One region of the Pseudomonas sp. Pme6b genome, then DNA from elsewhere that is predicted to be linked to it. Evidence: predicted binding sites of a transcription regulator. Region 1 holds the regulator's gene; the other holds the start of a gene.

The links. The regulator sigma-54, encoded in region 1, starts transcription at its own class of promoters, with help from an activator protein. The targets are predictions, from matches to a motif close to ANTGGCATNNANNTTGCTNT.
Region 2: the regulator sigma-54 is predicted to act here: its motif matches at 3,335-3,354, upstream of AC4ANE_RS18440 (flagellar basal body rod protein FlgF).

Annotation. Positions count from the first base shown of each region.
Region 1 covers NZ_CM176704.1:1,398,404-1,404,372, forward strand. The annotation lists gene AC4ANE_RS06310 (superoxide dismutase) at 1-556, shown strand, start outside; gene AC4ANE_RS06315 (HPr family phosphocarrier protein) at 741-1,013, opposite strand; gene rapZ (RNase adapter RapZ) at 1,030-1,887, opposite strand; gene ptsN (PTS IIA-like nitrogen regulatory protein PtsN) at 1,890-2,354, opposite strand; gene hpf (ribosome hibernation-promoting factor, HPF/YfiA family) at 2,366-2,674, opposite strand; gene AC4ANE_RS06335 (RNA polymerase factor sigma-54) at 2,750-4,243, opposite strand; gene lptB (LPS export ABC transporter ATP-binding protein) at 4,426-5,151, opposite strand; gene lptA (lipopolysaccharide transport periplasmic protein LptA) at 5,152-5,700, opposite strand; gene lptC (LPS export ABC transporter periplasmic protein LptC) at 5,687-5,969, opposite strand, start outside.
Region 2 covers NZ_CM176704.1:4,078,491-4,084,459, forward strand. The annotation lists gene AC4ANE_RS18425 (flagellar basal body P-ring protein FlgI) at 1-895, opposite strand, end outside; gene flgH (flagellar basal body L-ring protein FlgH) at 909-1,622, opposite strand; gene flgG (flagellar basal-body rod protein FlgG) at 1,707-2,495, opposite strand; gene AC4ANE_RS18440 (flagellar basal body rod protein FlgF) at 2,542-3,282, opposite strand; gene AC4ANE_RS18445 (hypothetical protein) at 3,566-3,757, shown strand; gene AC4ANE_RS18450 (flagellar hook protein FlgE) at 3,758-5,518, opposite strand; gene flgE (flagellar hook protein FlgE) at 5,709-5,969, opposite strand, start outside.

The DNA.
Region 1 (5,969 bases):
CGATGCGCAAACCATGGAGATCCATTACACCAAGCATCACCAGACCTACATCAACAACCTTAATGCTGCGATCGAAGGCACCGAGTTTGCTGACTGGTCCATCGAGAAGCTGGTGGCCAGCATCAAGCAGTTGCCTGAAAACCTGCGTCCGGCGGTCATCAACCAGGGTGGCGGTCACGCGAATCATTCGTTGTTCTGGGAGGTGATGGTGCCAGGCGGAGGCGGTTTGCCCAAAGGCCCTGTCGCTTTGGCCATCGACGAGCAGCTGGGTGGCTACGACAGATTCAAGGAAGCGTTTACCAAAGCCGCATTGACCCGTTTCGGCAGCGGCTGGGCATGGCTGAGCGTCACCCCCGACAAAAAGCTGGTGGTTGAAAGCAGCGGTAATCAGGACAGCCCGTTGATGAATGGCAATACGCCGATTCTGGGTCTGGATGTATGGGAGCACGCTTACTACCTGCGCTATCAGAACCGTCGCCCCGAATACATCAACGCGTTCTACAACGTGATCAATTGGGATGAAGTGTCTCGACGTTATCAGGCCGCTCTGGCCTGACTCCCGTAACCGGGCTCAAGGCAGCTTATGCGCTCAGGAATATTCGCTCTCAGCGGTGTGCGGTTGTTGCGGCTCGTCGTAGGCACCGGGCTGCTGTTGGCAGGTATGTCGTTACTGATTGCTCACGGTTTGAGCTGGTTGCGGATGCACTGCTGGTGACCTTGGAAGGGGCGTATTTGAGGGCTTACTCGCCCTCATCAAACTTGTTGTTGATCAGTTCAACCAGGCCATCGAGCGCTTCCTGCTCGAATTCGCCTTCGGTTTTCAGATGGATTTCGGTGCCTTTGCCTGCCGCCAGCATCATCACGGCCATGATGCTTTTACCATCGACCATGGTCTGCTCAGAGCGGCCAACCCTGATCGTGCAAGGGAACTTGCCTGCGACGCCGACGAATTTGGCGGCAGCGCGGGCATGCAGGCCCAATTTGTTGATGATGGTGATTTGACGAGCGGGCATCGCAGTGAAAATCCTTTCAGCTAAGGTCGCGGTGGCGAACCTGAACGTTCTTGAGTGATTGTTGCAAGACCTGGCCGAGCCGTTCGGTCAGGTAGACGGAGCGGTGATGTCCGCCGGTGCAGCCAATGGCAATGGTAACGTAAGAACGGTTGCTGGCTGCAAACCGGGGCAACCATTTGTTCAGATAAGCGAAGATGTCCTGAAACATCTCTTCAACATCGGGTTGCACCGACAGGTAGTCGATAACCGGTTGTTCAAGCCCGGAATGGTCGCGCAGTTCAGGCTTCCAGTACGGGTTGGGCAGGCAGCGCACATCGAATACCAGATCTGCGTCGACGGGCATGCCACGCTTGAAACCAAAGGATTCGATCAGAAACGCAGTGCCTGGCTCGGGCTTGTTCAGCAGGCGAAGCTTGAGTGCGTCGCGCAACTGATAGAGGTTCAGGTGGGTGGTGTTGATTTTCAGGTCGGCCAGATCGATGATCGGGCCCAGCAGCGTTGTCTCGTCGCGTATCGCCTCGGCAAGCGAACGATCTGCCGTGCTCAAAGGATGACGACGCCTGGTTTCCGAGAAGCGTTTGAGAAGGGTTGCTTCATCCGCATCAAGGTAAAGCACGTCGCACTGGATGTTGCGTGAGCGGACTTCATCCAGCATTTGCGGAAAGCGGGTCAGGTGACTGGGCAGGTTTCGCGCATCGATGGACACCGCCAGCAAGGGCTCGGCCAGTTCAGTATTGATCAGCGCTCGCTCGGCCAGTTCCGGCAGCAGTCCGGCAGGCAGGTTGTCGACACAGTAAAAACCGTTGTCTTCCAGCACGTCGAGGGCTGTACTTTTACCCGAGCCGGAACGGCCGCTGACGATGATCATGCGCATGTTCAGTTTCCGTTCTGCACGTCCAGCACCACTTGATAAAGCGCTTCGGCACTTTTGGCACTGCGCAGGCGCTTACGCACATCTTTGTCATCAAGCATGCTGGCGATCTGGCGCAATAACTCCAGGTGCTCATCAGTAGCGGCTTGCGGGACCAGCAATACAAACAGCAGGTCAACCGGCGCGCCATCGATGGCGTCGAAATCCACGGGGGTAGCGAGGTGAATGACTGCACTGACAGGCTCGCTGCAGTCAGCAAGGCGGCAATGAGGGATGGCAATACCGTTGCCGAAACCGGTTGAACCCAGTTTTTCGCGGGCAACAAGACTTGCGAATACTGTGTCCGGAACCATGCCCGGTACTTCACGACCGATCAGGTTGGCAATTTCTTCGAGTACACGCTTTTTACTGCCACCCGGCACGTTCACAAGGGAGCGGCCGGGGGTCAGGATATTTTCGATTCGGATCATTTAAATGGGCGTTAGCGAGCGGCCGCACCTTTGAGGATGCTTTGCTGCTTTTCCTTATGCTTGAGCAATTGTCGGTCTAGCTTGTCAGTGAGCAGGTCGATGGCAGCATACATGTCGTCATGTTCAGCATTGGCAACGACCTCTCCACCATGGATGTGCAACGTGGCTTCGATCTTCTGCTTGAGCTTTTCGACCGTCATCGTGACCTGCACGTTGGTAATCTTGTCAAAATGCCCCTCGAGCTTTTTGAGCTTGAGCTCAACGTATTCACGAAGGGGTTTGGTCACTTCCAGTTGGTGTCCACTGATGTTGACTTGCATACAGCTTTCTCCTTTGCCAGTGCATAAAGAGGCAGGCATGGCGCCTGTCTCTGGGACGCTGTGGCTGGGCCTGCATCACATCAGCCGCTTACGCTCACTGGAAGGCGCTATCCCGAGTGACTCGCGGTACTTGGCGACTGTGCGACGGGCTACTTGAATGCCTTGTGCCTCCAGTAAACCAGCGATCTTGCTATCACTCAACGGCTTTTTCTGATTTTCCGCCGCAACCAGTTTTTTGATGATTGCGCGAATTGCCGTGGACGAGCATTCACCGCCCTCGGAAGTGCTCACATGGCTCGAGAAGAAGTATTTCAGCTCGTAAATGCCGCGTGGCGTGTGCATGAACTTCTGGGTGGTCACGCGCGAGATGGTCGATTCATGCATGCCCACTGCCTCGGCAATGTCGTGCAGGACAAGCGGCTTCATCGCCTCGTCGCCGTACTCAAGAAAGCCGCGCTGATGTTCGACGATCTGGGTGGCGACCTTCATCAGTGTCTCGTTGCGGCTTTGCAGGCTCTTGATGAACCAGCGCGCCTCTTGCAACTGATTGCGCATGAAGGTGTTGTCTGCGCTGGTATCGGCCCGGCGTACAAAACCTGCGTATTGCGGATTGACGCGCAGGCGCGGTACGGACTCCTGATTGAGCTCGACCAGCCAGCGCTCGTTGTCCTTGCGCACGATTACATCGGGAATGACGTACTCGGCTTCTGTGGATTCGATTTGTGAGCCAGGGCGCGGGTTGAGGCTCTGGACCAGCTCGATGACCTGGCGCAGCTCGTCTTCCTTGAGCTTCATGCGCCGCATCAACTGGCCGTAATCGCGACTTCCCAGCAGGTCGATGTAGTCGGTGACCAACCGTTGCGCTTCCATCAGCCAAGGTGTTTTGGCTGGCAACTGGCGAAGCTGCAGGAGCAGGCATTCGCTCAGGTTTCGGGCGCCGATGCCTGCCGGCTCAAACTGCTGGATGCGGTGCAGTACGGCTTCGATTTCGTCGAGTTCGATGTCCAGCTCGGGATCGAAAGACTCGAGAATCTCCTCGAGGGTTTCGTCCAGATAGCCCTGGTTGTTGATGCAGTCGATCAGCGTAACCGCCACCAGGCGGTCCTTGTCGGACATCGGGGCGACGTTCAATTGCCACAGCAGGTGGCTTTGCAGGCTTTCGCCTGCAGATGTGCGTGTGGTGAAGTCCCACTCGTCATCATCGTTGCTTGGCAGGCTGCTGGCGCTGGTCTGGTAGATGTCTTCCCATGCGGTATCGACGGGCAGTTCGTTGGGAATGCGCTCGTTCCATTCGCCGTCTTCAAGGTTATCCACGGTAGGCGCGGATTCCTGGTAGGTCGGTTCCTGAACGTCGGGGTTGGGCTTTTGTTCGATGTTGTCGGCAAGCGGGTCGGAGTTGTCGAAGTCGTCGCCTTCTTCCTGCCGTTCCAGCATGGGGTTCGATTCCAGCGCCTCCTGGATCTCCTGCTGGAGGTCCAGTGTGGAAAGCTGGAGTAAGCGGATTGCCTGTTGCAGCTGCGGTGTCATCGTCAGCTGCTGGCCCATTCTCAAGACTAGCGATGGTTTCATGGCAGGGGCTAAACACCTTATTCGCCGGCGCTCATGCGCCATCTACTACAGGCGCCGGAGCGCCAACTTAAGCAAATTATATGCCTGAAACCTGTACCTTTGCCTAGAGTGGTATGACAAATAAAATATTGTCAACACACTGCACTGGCATCAATCGGCCGCTAAGCGCAAAGGGCAGTCGATTAAAGGCGGAATTCGTGGCCGAGGTAGACCTCTTTCACCAGTTGATTCGCCAGAATGGTCTCGGAATCGCCTTCTGCGATCAGCTGTCCATCGTTGACGATGTAGGCAGTTTCGCAGATGTCCAGCGTTTCACGGACGTTGTGGTCGGTGATCAGTACGCCGATACCCTTGGCCTTGAGGTGGTGAATGATCTGCTTGATATCACCTACCGAAATAGGGTCTACGCCTGCGAAAGGTTCATCCAGCAGGATGAATTTCGGCGCAGTGGCCAGGGCGCGGGCAATTTCCACGCGGCGGCGCTCGCCGCCCGACAGGCTCATGCCCAGGTTGTCGCGAATGTGGGTGATGTGAAACTCCTGCAAGAGGCTTTCGAGCTCCTTGCGGCGTGCTCCGGCATCGAGTTCCTTGCGGGTCTCGAGAATCGCCATGATGTTGTCGGACACTGAAAGCTTGCGGAAAATCGAGGCTTCCTGCGGCAGGTAGCCGATGCCGGCTCGGGCGCGACCGTGCATGGGTTGATGGCTGACATCCAGATCGTCAATCAGCACGCGACCCTGATCAGCCTGGACCAGACCTACGATCATGTAGAAGCAGGTGGTCTTGCCGGCACCGTTGGGGCCCAGCAGGCCGACGATCTGGCCGCTGTCGATGGAAATGCTCACATCGCGCACGACCTGCCGGCTTTTGTAGCTTTTAGCCAGATGCTGGGCTTTGAGCGTCGCCATTTACTGGGCCTTCTGAGGTTGGTCGGTTTTCTTTTTCGGCTGGATGACCATGTCGATACGCGGACGTGGTGTGGTCACCTTGGCACCGCCATTGGCCCGACCGGCGCTGACGACCTGTCTGACCGTGTCATAAACGATTTTCTCGCCTTCGGAAGTATTGCCATCATTGATGACCTTGGCCTTGTCGATGAGGACGATACGGTCCTGCCCGGCGTAGTACTGAATAGTGACGGCATAGGCCTGCACAATCGGTTTGTCTACGGCAGGCTTCTGCTCGTAATAGGCCAGATTGCCGACAGAGGTGAACACATCCACTTCGCCCTGGGCATTACGCGTGATCGTCACAGTGTTACCGGTGATCTTCATCGAGCCCTGGGTGATGATGACGTTGCCCTTGTAGGTTGCTACGCCTTTCTTGTCATCGAGCTGAGCATCGTCAGACTGGATGTGGATCGGCTGATCGCGGTCGGTTGGCAGGGACCAGGCGCTCGCGCTTCCCAGTGCTGCGCCCAGGCCGAGCAATAAAGGAAGAGTTTTAACGAGCCTCATACTGTCCTCTTACGTTGGACAGCAGGTCCATCCTGCTGTCTTTCAAATATGCTTTCATTCCCTTGGCCGTAGTCACACCGCCGGCGCCGTCGATTCTAACGTCTTGCTCGGTCTGCGCATATTGCTTCTGAGGGAATACGGTCATTCGACTGGTAGTGATAATAGTCGTACGTTGTTTTTCATCGGTACGCTCGACACGAACGGAATCGATCAGCTCGACCTGGTCGCCGCCGGACGAAACTTCGCCTTTCTTGCTCTGTACGTGCCAT
Region 2 (5,969 bases), 2.7 Mb from region 1:
CCGGCTGGCTGACAATCGGGTCTTCGGTAATGGTCACGGTCAGGCTGCCGTGCGTTACCGCAGCGGGCGAAACCTTGACGTTCTGACCGATCACGATAGTGCCGGTCCGCGAATTGATGATGACCTTGGCAGCGGTCTGGCCCGGGTCGACTTCCAGGTTCTCCAGAATCGACAGGTAGTCGACACGCTGGCCCGGATCAAGCGGCGCGGTCACACGTACCGAGCCACCGTCCAGCGCCTGAGCAACACCAGGACCAAGCAGCTCATTGATCTTGTCCACAATCCGCTTGGCAGTGGTGAAGTCGGACCGGTTCAGGTTAAGGGTCAGGGTATTACCCTGATTGAAGCCGCTCGGCACCGAGCGCTCGACCGACGCACCACCGGGAATACGGCCCGACGACGGAACGTTGACAGTGATTTTCGAACCGTCACGGCCTTCCGCGTCAAAACCGCCGACCACCAGGTTACCCTGTGCGATGGCGTAGACATTGCCGTCGACACCCTTCATCGGCGTCATCAACAGCGCACCACCGCGCAGGCTCTTGGAGTTACCGATCGAGGAAACGGTGATATCGACCGTCTGACCCGGCTTGGCGAACGCTGGCAGATCCGCGTACACAGCAACTGCTGCAACGTTTTTCAACTGCACAGTGCCGGAACCGGACGGCACCTTGATGCCGAACTGCGACAGCATGTTATTGAACGTCTGCAGGGTGAACGGGGTCTGGGTGGTCTGGTCGCCCGTACCATTGAGACCCACGACCAGACCGTAACCGATCAACTGGTTGGCCCGCACGCCGGAGATGCTTGCGATGTCCTTCAGACGCTCGGCGTGAACGCCGAACGCTGTGGACAACAACAAGGTCGCCACTATCAGTTGCTTGAGCTTGATCATGTTTATCCCGCTATCAGAAAGGGAACAACGGGCTGAGGAAGAACCGGTCGAACCAGCCTGGCTGGCTGGTATCGGCAAAGGCTCCAGTCCCCGAATAGGTAATACGTGCATCGGCAATACGGGTGGACGACACTGTGTTGTCGGTGGCGATGTCATCAGCCCGAACCAGACCGGCAATCCGCACCAGCTCGTCACCGGTATTGAGGGTCATCCACTTCTCGCCACGCACCGCCAGAATGCCGTTGGGCAACACATCCGCCACGGTCACAGTGACCGAACCGGTCAGGCTGTTGCTCTGTGCGGCCTTGCCATCACCCTTGGTGGTCCGCGCGCCGGTGTAACCGGCGTTCAGGCTCAGGTCGTTGCCACCAATCGGGTTGTTGGTGGTCAGCCCCGAACCGAACAGCGAGGTCAGACCAATACTGTTGGTGCTGTCCTTGGTCATGGCCGAAGTGGCCGCCTTGCTGGCTGCCATACGCTCGGAAAGCGTGATGGTGATGATGTCGCCGATACGGAAAGCCTTGCGGTCGCCATACAGGTTCTGCTCGAAACCGGCTTGATAGATGGCACCATTGTTGGCAGCGGCCGACATGGGTGTACGCGGCAACACCGGAGCGTAATAAGGGTCATTGGGCTTGGCCGTCGGCGCAACGCAGCCAGACAGCAGGGTGATCCCGCACAATGAAGCGATCAACACTGAAAAACGCGGAACACTAAGGCGGTTCATGACACTTGAAACCTCGCGGTGTAACAGGCGCTTATCAGGCGCCCCATCGGATTGAGCAGTTTTACGAGCGACAACATCAAACACTTACAGGTTCTGAGTCAGGTTCTGCAGCATCTGGTCGGCGGTCGAGATCACTTTGGAGTTCATCTCGTAAGCACGCTGGGTGGTGATCATGTTGACCAGTTCCTCAACGGTGCTGACGTTGGAGTTTTCCAGGGTGTTCTGCAGGGTCGGACCCAGGCCGTTGAGGCCAGGCGTGCCGATCTGCGGCGCGCCGCTTGAACCGGTTTCCAGATAAAGGTTGCCGCCGATGGCCTGCAGGCCGGCCGGGTTGATGAAGTCAGCGGTCTGGATGTTGCCGATGATCTGCGGTGTGGCGGTTGCACCGGCCAGCGTGACGGAAACAGTACCGTCCTGACCGACTGTGAAGGTCTGGGCGTTCTGTGGAACGACAATCGCAGGCTCAAGAGCGTAGCCGTTGGCAGTCACGATCTGGCCGTTGGCGTCCAGGTGAAAAGTACCGTCGCGGCTGTAGGCAACAGTGCCGTCCGGCTGGGTCACCTGAAAGAAACCACGACCGTTGACCGCCAGGTCCAGCGGGTTGTTGGTGGTCTGCAGGCTACCGGCTGTGAAGTTCTTCTGCGTACCGACAATGCGCACACCGGTACCCAATTGCAGACCGGATGGCAGCTCGCTGTCCTGAGTGGACTGGGCACCCGGCTGGCGTTTGATCTGGTAGAGCAGGTCCTGGAACTCGGCACGATCACTCTTGAAACCTGTGGTCGAAACGTTCGCCAGGTTGTTGGAGATAGTGGTCAGGTTGGTGTCCTGAGCGGCAAGGCCGGTTTTAGCGACGTATAGTGCAGGAAGCATGTGTGTTCTCCTCAAGCGCCGGTTTGTCGGCGCAAGCTGTCATTGATTAGCCAAGTTGCAAGACGCGAGCCATAGACTGATCGTCTTCTTCGGCGGTCTTCATCATCTTGACGTGCAATTCGAATTGACGGGACAAGGCCAGTACCGAGGTCATTTCCTCGACCGCATTGACGTTGCTCGCCTGCAGAAAGCCGGACTCGACCTGAACGGTGGCATCTGCGTCGGCAGGCCGACCGGTCTTGGTGTGGATCAGGCCATCGGGGCCTTTTTCCATGGTCTTGAGGTCAGGCTTGACCAGCTTGATACGGTCGACCTGCGCCATCACCTGTGGGCTTTCGCCGAGTGAGCGAATGCTGATTGTGCCGTCGGCACCGATCTCGATCTGCTGCTGAGGCGGCACGGCAATCGGACCGCCATTGCCCATTACCGGCAAACCGCTGCCGTCGCGCAACACACCCAGGGCATCGATGTTCATGCCGGAGCTGCGGGTGTAGGCTTCGCCACCATCGGGGGTCTGCACTGCAATCCAGCCATCACCTTTGACGGCGATGTCCAGTTCACGGCCGGTCTCAACCATGGCACCGGCGGAAAAGTCGGTCCCCGGACGTTCGCTCATCGCATAGGCACGCGACGGCATGACCTCGCCAAACACCGGCATCGAGCGGGCCTGTTCAAGGTCACGCATGAAACCGTTTGTTGATACGTTTGCCAGGTTGTTGGCGTGAGCCTTCTGCGCGATCGCGTTTTCGGATGCACCGCTCATTGCGACGTAAAGCAACTTGTCCACAGTCTTCCTCCTCCGACAGACGCTTGCCGCCTGTAGCTGTTCTGAAAGGGTTAAAGCAATTTTTGAACCAACTTGTCAGGCTCGATACAAATGCCTGATTAACCAGCAAAAACCGGCATTCGATGATGCCCTTCGGGCAAAGCGCCGCCCAATAGCGGCGGAGGACTGCCGCCTGCCGATCATCAAGCAGCGAGCACCGCCAAAAAAACTTCATTGGTATGGGCTGACAAGCGGATCGACAGTGATAATCTTGCCGACACCGCAGCCCTGAACGGGAACCCTCATGCTTTTTCGTGCATGCATTGCCGGCATCGCCAGCGCGAGCCTGATGACCCTCGCCCTCCTCGCCCAGGCCGCCCCCGCTCACTATTACAAATGGCAGGGCGACAGCCGGATTGTCTGCGCCCAGACCAGCCCCGGGCCTGGCTGGACACGGCTGAAAGGTCACTTCATCAAATCCGACTGCTCAATCTGATCAGGTCGACTGAATCAGCGTCTGCATCACGGTCGCCTCTGTCGATATGGCTTTGGAGTTGGCCTGATAAGCCGTCTGCGCCTGGATGAGAGCAATCAGCTCATCAGCCAGGACGACATTGGACCCCTCCAGCCCGTCGCCAATGAGGCTGCCAAGCGTGCCGACGCCCGGCACATCGTAATCGGCAACGCCAGAGTCGGCGGATTCGGTCCAGCGCGTATCACTGCGCGCCTGCAACCCCTGCGGATTGGAGAAGCTGGCGAGTATCACCTGACCGATATTCTTGTTCATGCCATTGGTAAACCCGGCACACAGGATGCCATCGCGCCCCACGCTCAAGCTGCTCAACTGCCCCGCCGCATGGCCATCAACATGCGTGGAAGAACGCGAACTGGCGGCGTTGTGCTGCAGCAGGTTGGTGAAGTCGATCGTAATGCCCTTCGCACTGCCAGCCGCACCGTTGGGTACCCATTTTTCTGGCCCTGTGACCCGCTCGGCAGGCATGGCCGGTGTCCAGCCGGTCAGTTGCAGACCGTTGCTATGGGTACTCGCAAAACCAGGGCCGCCGGTCAATGACTGTACCCAGCCGCCAGAATCAAACACGATGTTTGCAGTCAGCGGGTCGGTGGAATCAGGCATCTGCGGGTTGCGGCCATCAATCAGCGCATGAATGCGCCAGCTGTTGGTGCCGTCCTTCACGAAATACTGCTTCAGCTCGTGCTGATTGCCCTGGCTGTCGAAAATCGCATTGGCAAACATATCGCTGTACGTCTTCAGGTCCGATGGATCGAACGCCGGAACCGGGCGATCCATCAACGCATCACCAGGATCAAGCATGCTGATCGATCCATTATTCAACGGCAGCGACACTGTGCCGCCATTGGCAGCGCCGTTACTGACCCAGGCACCATTGACCTCTTCAGCCGGCCGCCAGCCTTGCAGGGCAAATTCGGTATCCGAGATTTTACGAAGGTGCTGGCTATTGCCGCTGTATGACAGCGATCCGTTCGGTCTTTGCTCAAGGGTTACTTGCAACGGTGCCACGCTGTTCGGGTCCACCGGATTACGCCCATCGATCAGCACATACATGGACCACTGACTGTCGCCGGTCTTGACGAAATACTGCTTCAGCTCATGATCCGCCGCAGGCACCGCAGTGGCTCCTGCTCCAGACCCCGCATCCTGAATGGTACGGCCAACGACCCGCGTGTAGGTCGCAGGATCGGCCGGGTCGAAGACCGGCAAGCGCGCGAGCGAAGGCAGCGAGGCGTCCAGGTTGATGTTCTCGGCAACCCGCGTGGTGGCTCTGGCCGATACATTCGATGTATCAATCTGCAAGTCGGTACGCAACCCGCGCTTGATCTCGCCCTGCTCGTTTGCCGCATAGCCTTGCAATCGTCCACCCTCGCTGTCCACAACGAAGTTCGCCGCGTCCTTGAGGAACGCTCCGGCACGGGTATAGGCAAGAGACCCACCGTCACTCACCACAAAAAAGCCGTTGCCCTGAATACGCATGTCGAGCGGATTACCCGACGTGGTCATGCTTTCGCCCTGATTGAAGTTTTGCTGCATTGAAGCAAGACGTACGCCATCACCTACAGCATTGCGACCACTGCCCAACTGGCTGGCTGAATACAGCGCCGAGAACTGCGCACGCGACGACTTGAACCCGATAGTGCCGGAGTTGGCAATATTGTTACCGGCCACCTCCAGCCTTTTATTCGCGGCATGAATGCCGCTGATCGCGGTATTGAACGACATGAAAACTCCTTTACCCCAAAGGGCAACTCATAGAGGAGTTTTGATTCTCACATCATCGCGCGTAGGAGATTTCCAAGTACATTGACTGAACTTTCTGCAAGTTTAATTAAACTCGAGCGTGCATCACCTTGTAAAAAACAACCAAAAAAAAGCCCCTTCGAAAAGGGGCTTTATTTAACGCTCTACACTATCAAGTCATCTGAATAGTGGTTTGCATGATGGTGCTTTGAGTGGAGATAGTTTTGGCGTTCGCCTGGTAGTTGCTCTGCGCCTTGATCAGGTTGACCAGCTCCATGGTCAGATCGACGTTGGACTCTTCCAGCGCCTGACCAGTGATGTAGCCGAGGGTGCCCGATTGCGGCGTGCCGCTGACCGGTACGCCCGAAGCGAAGGTTTCACGCCAGTTGGTGCCACCTGCCTGCGCCAGGCCTTGCACGTTGGCAAAGTTGGT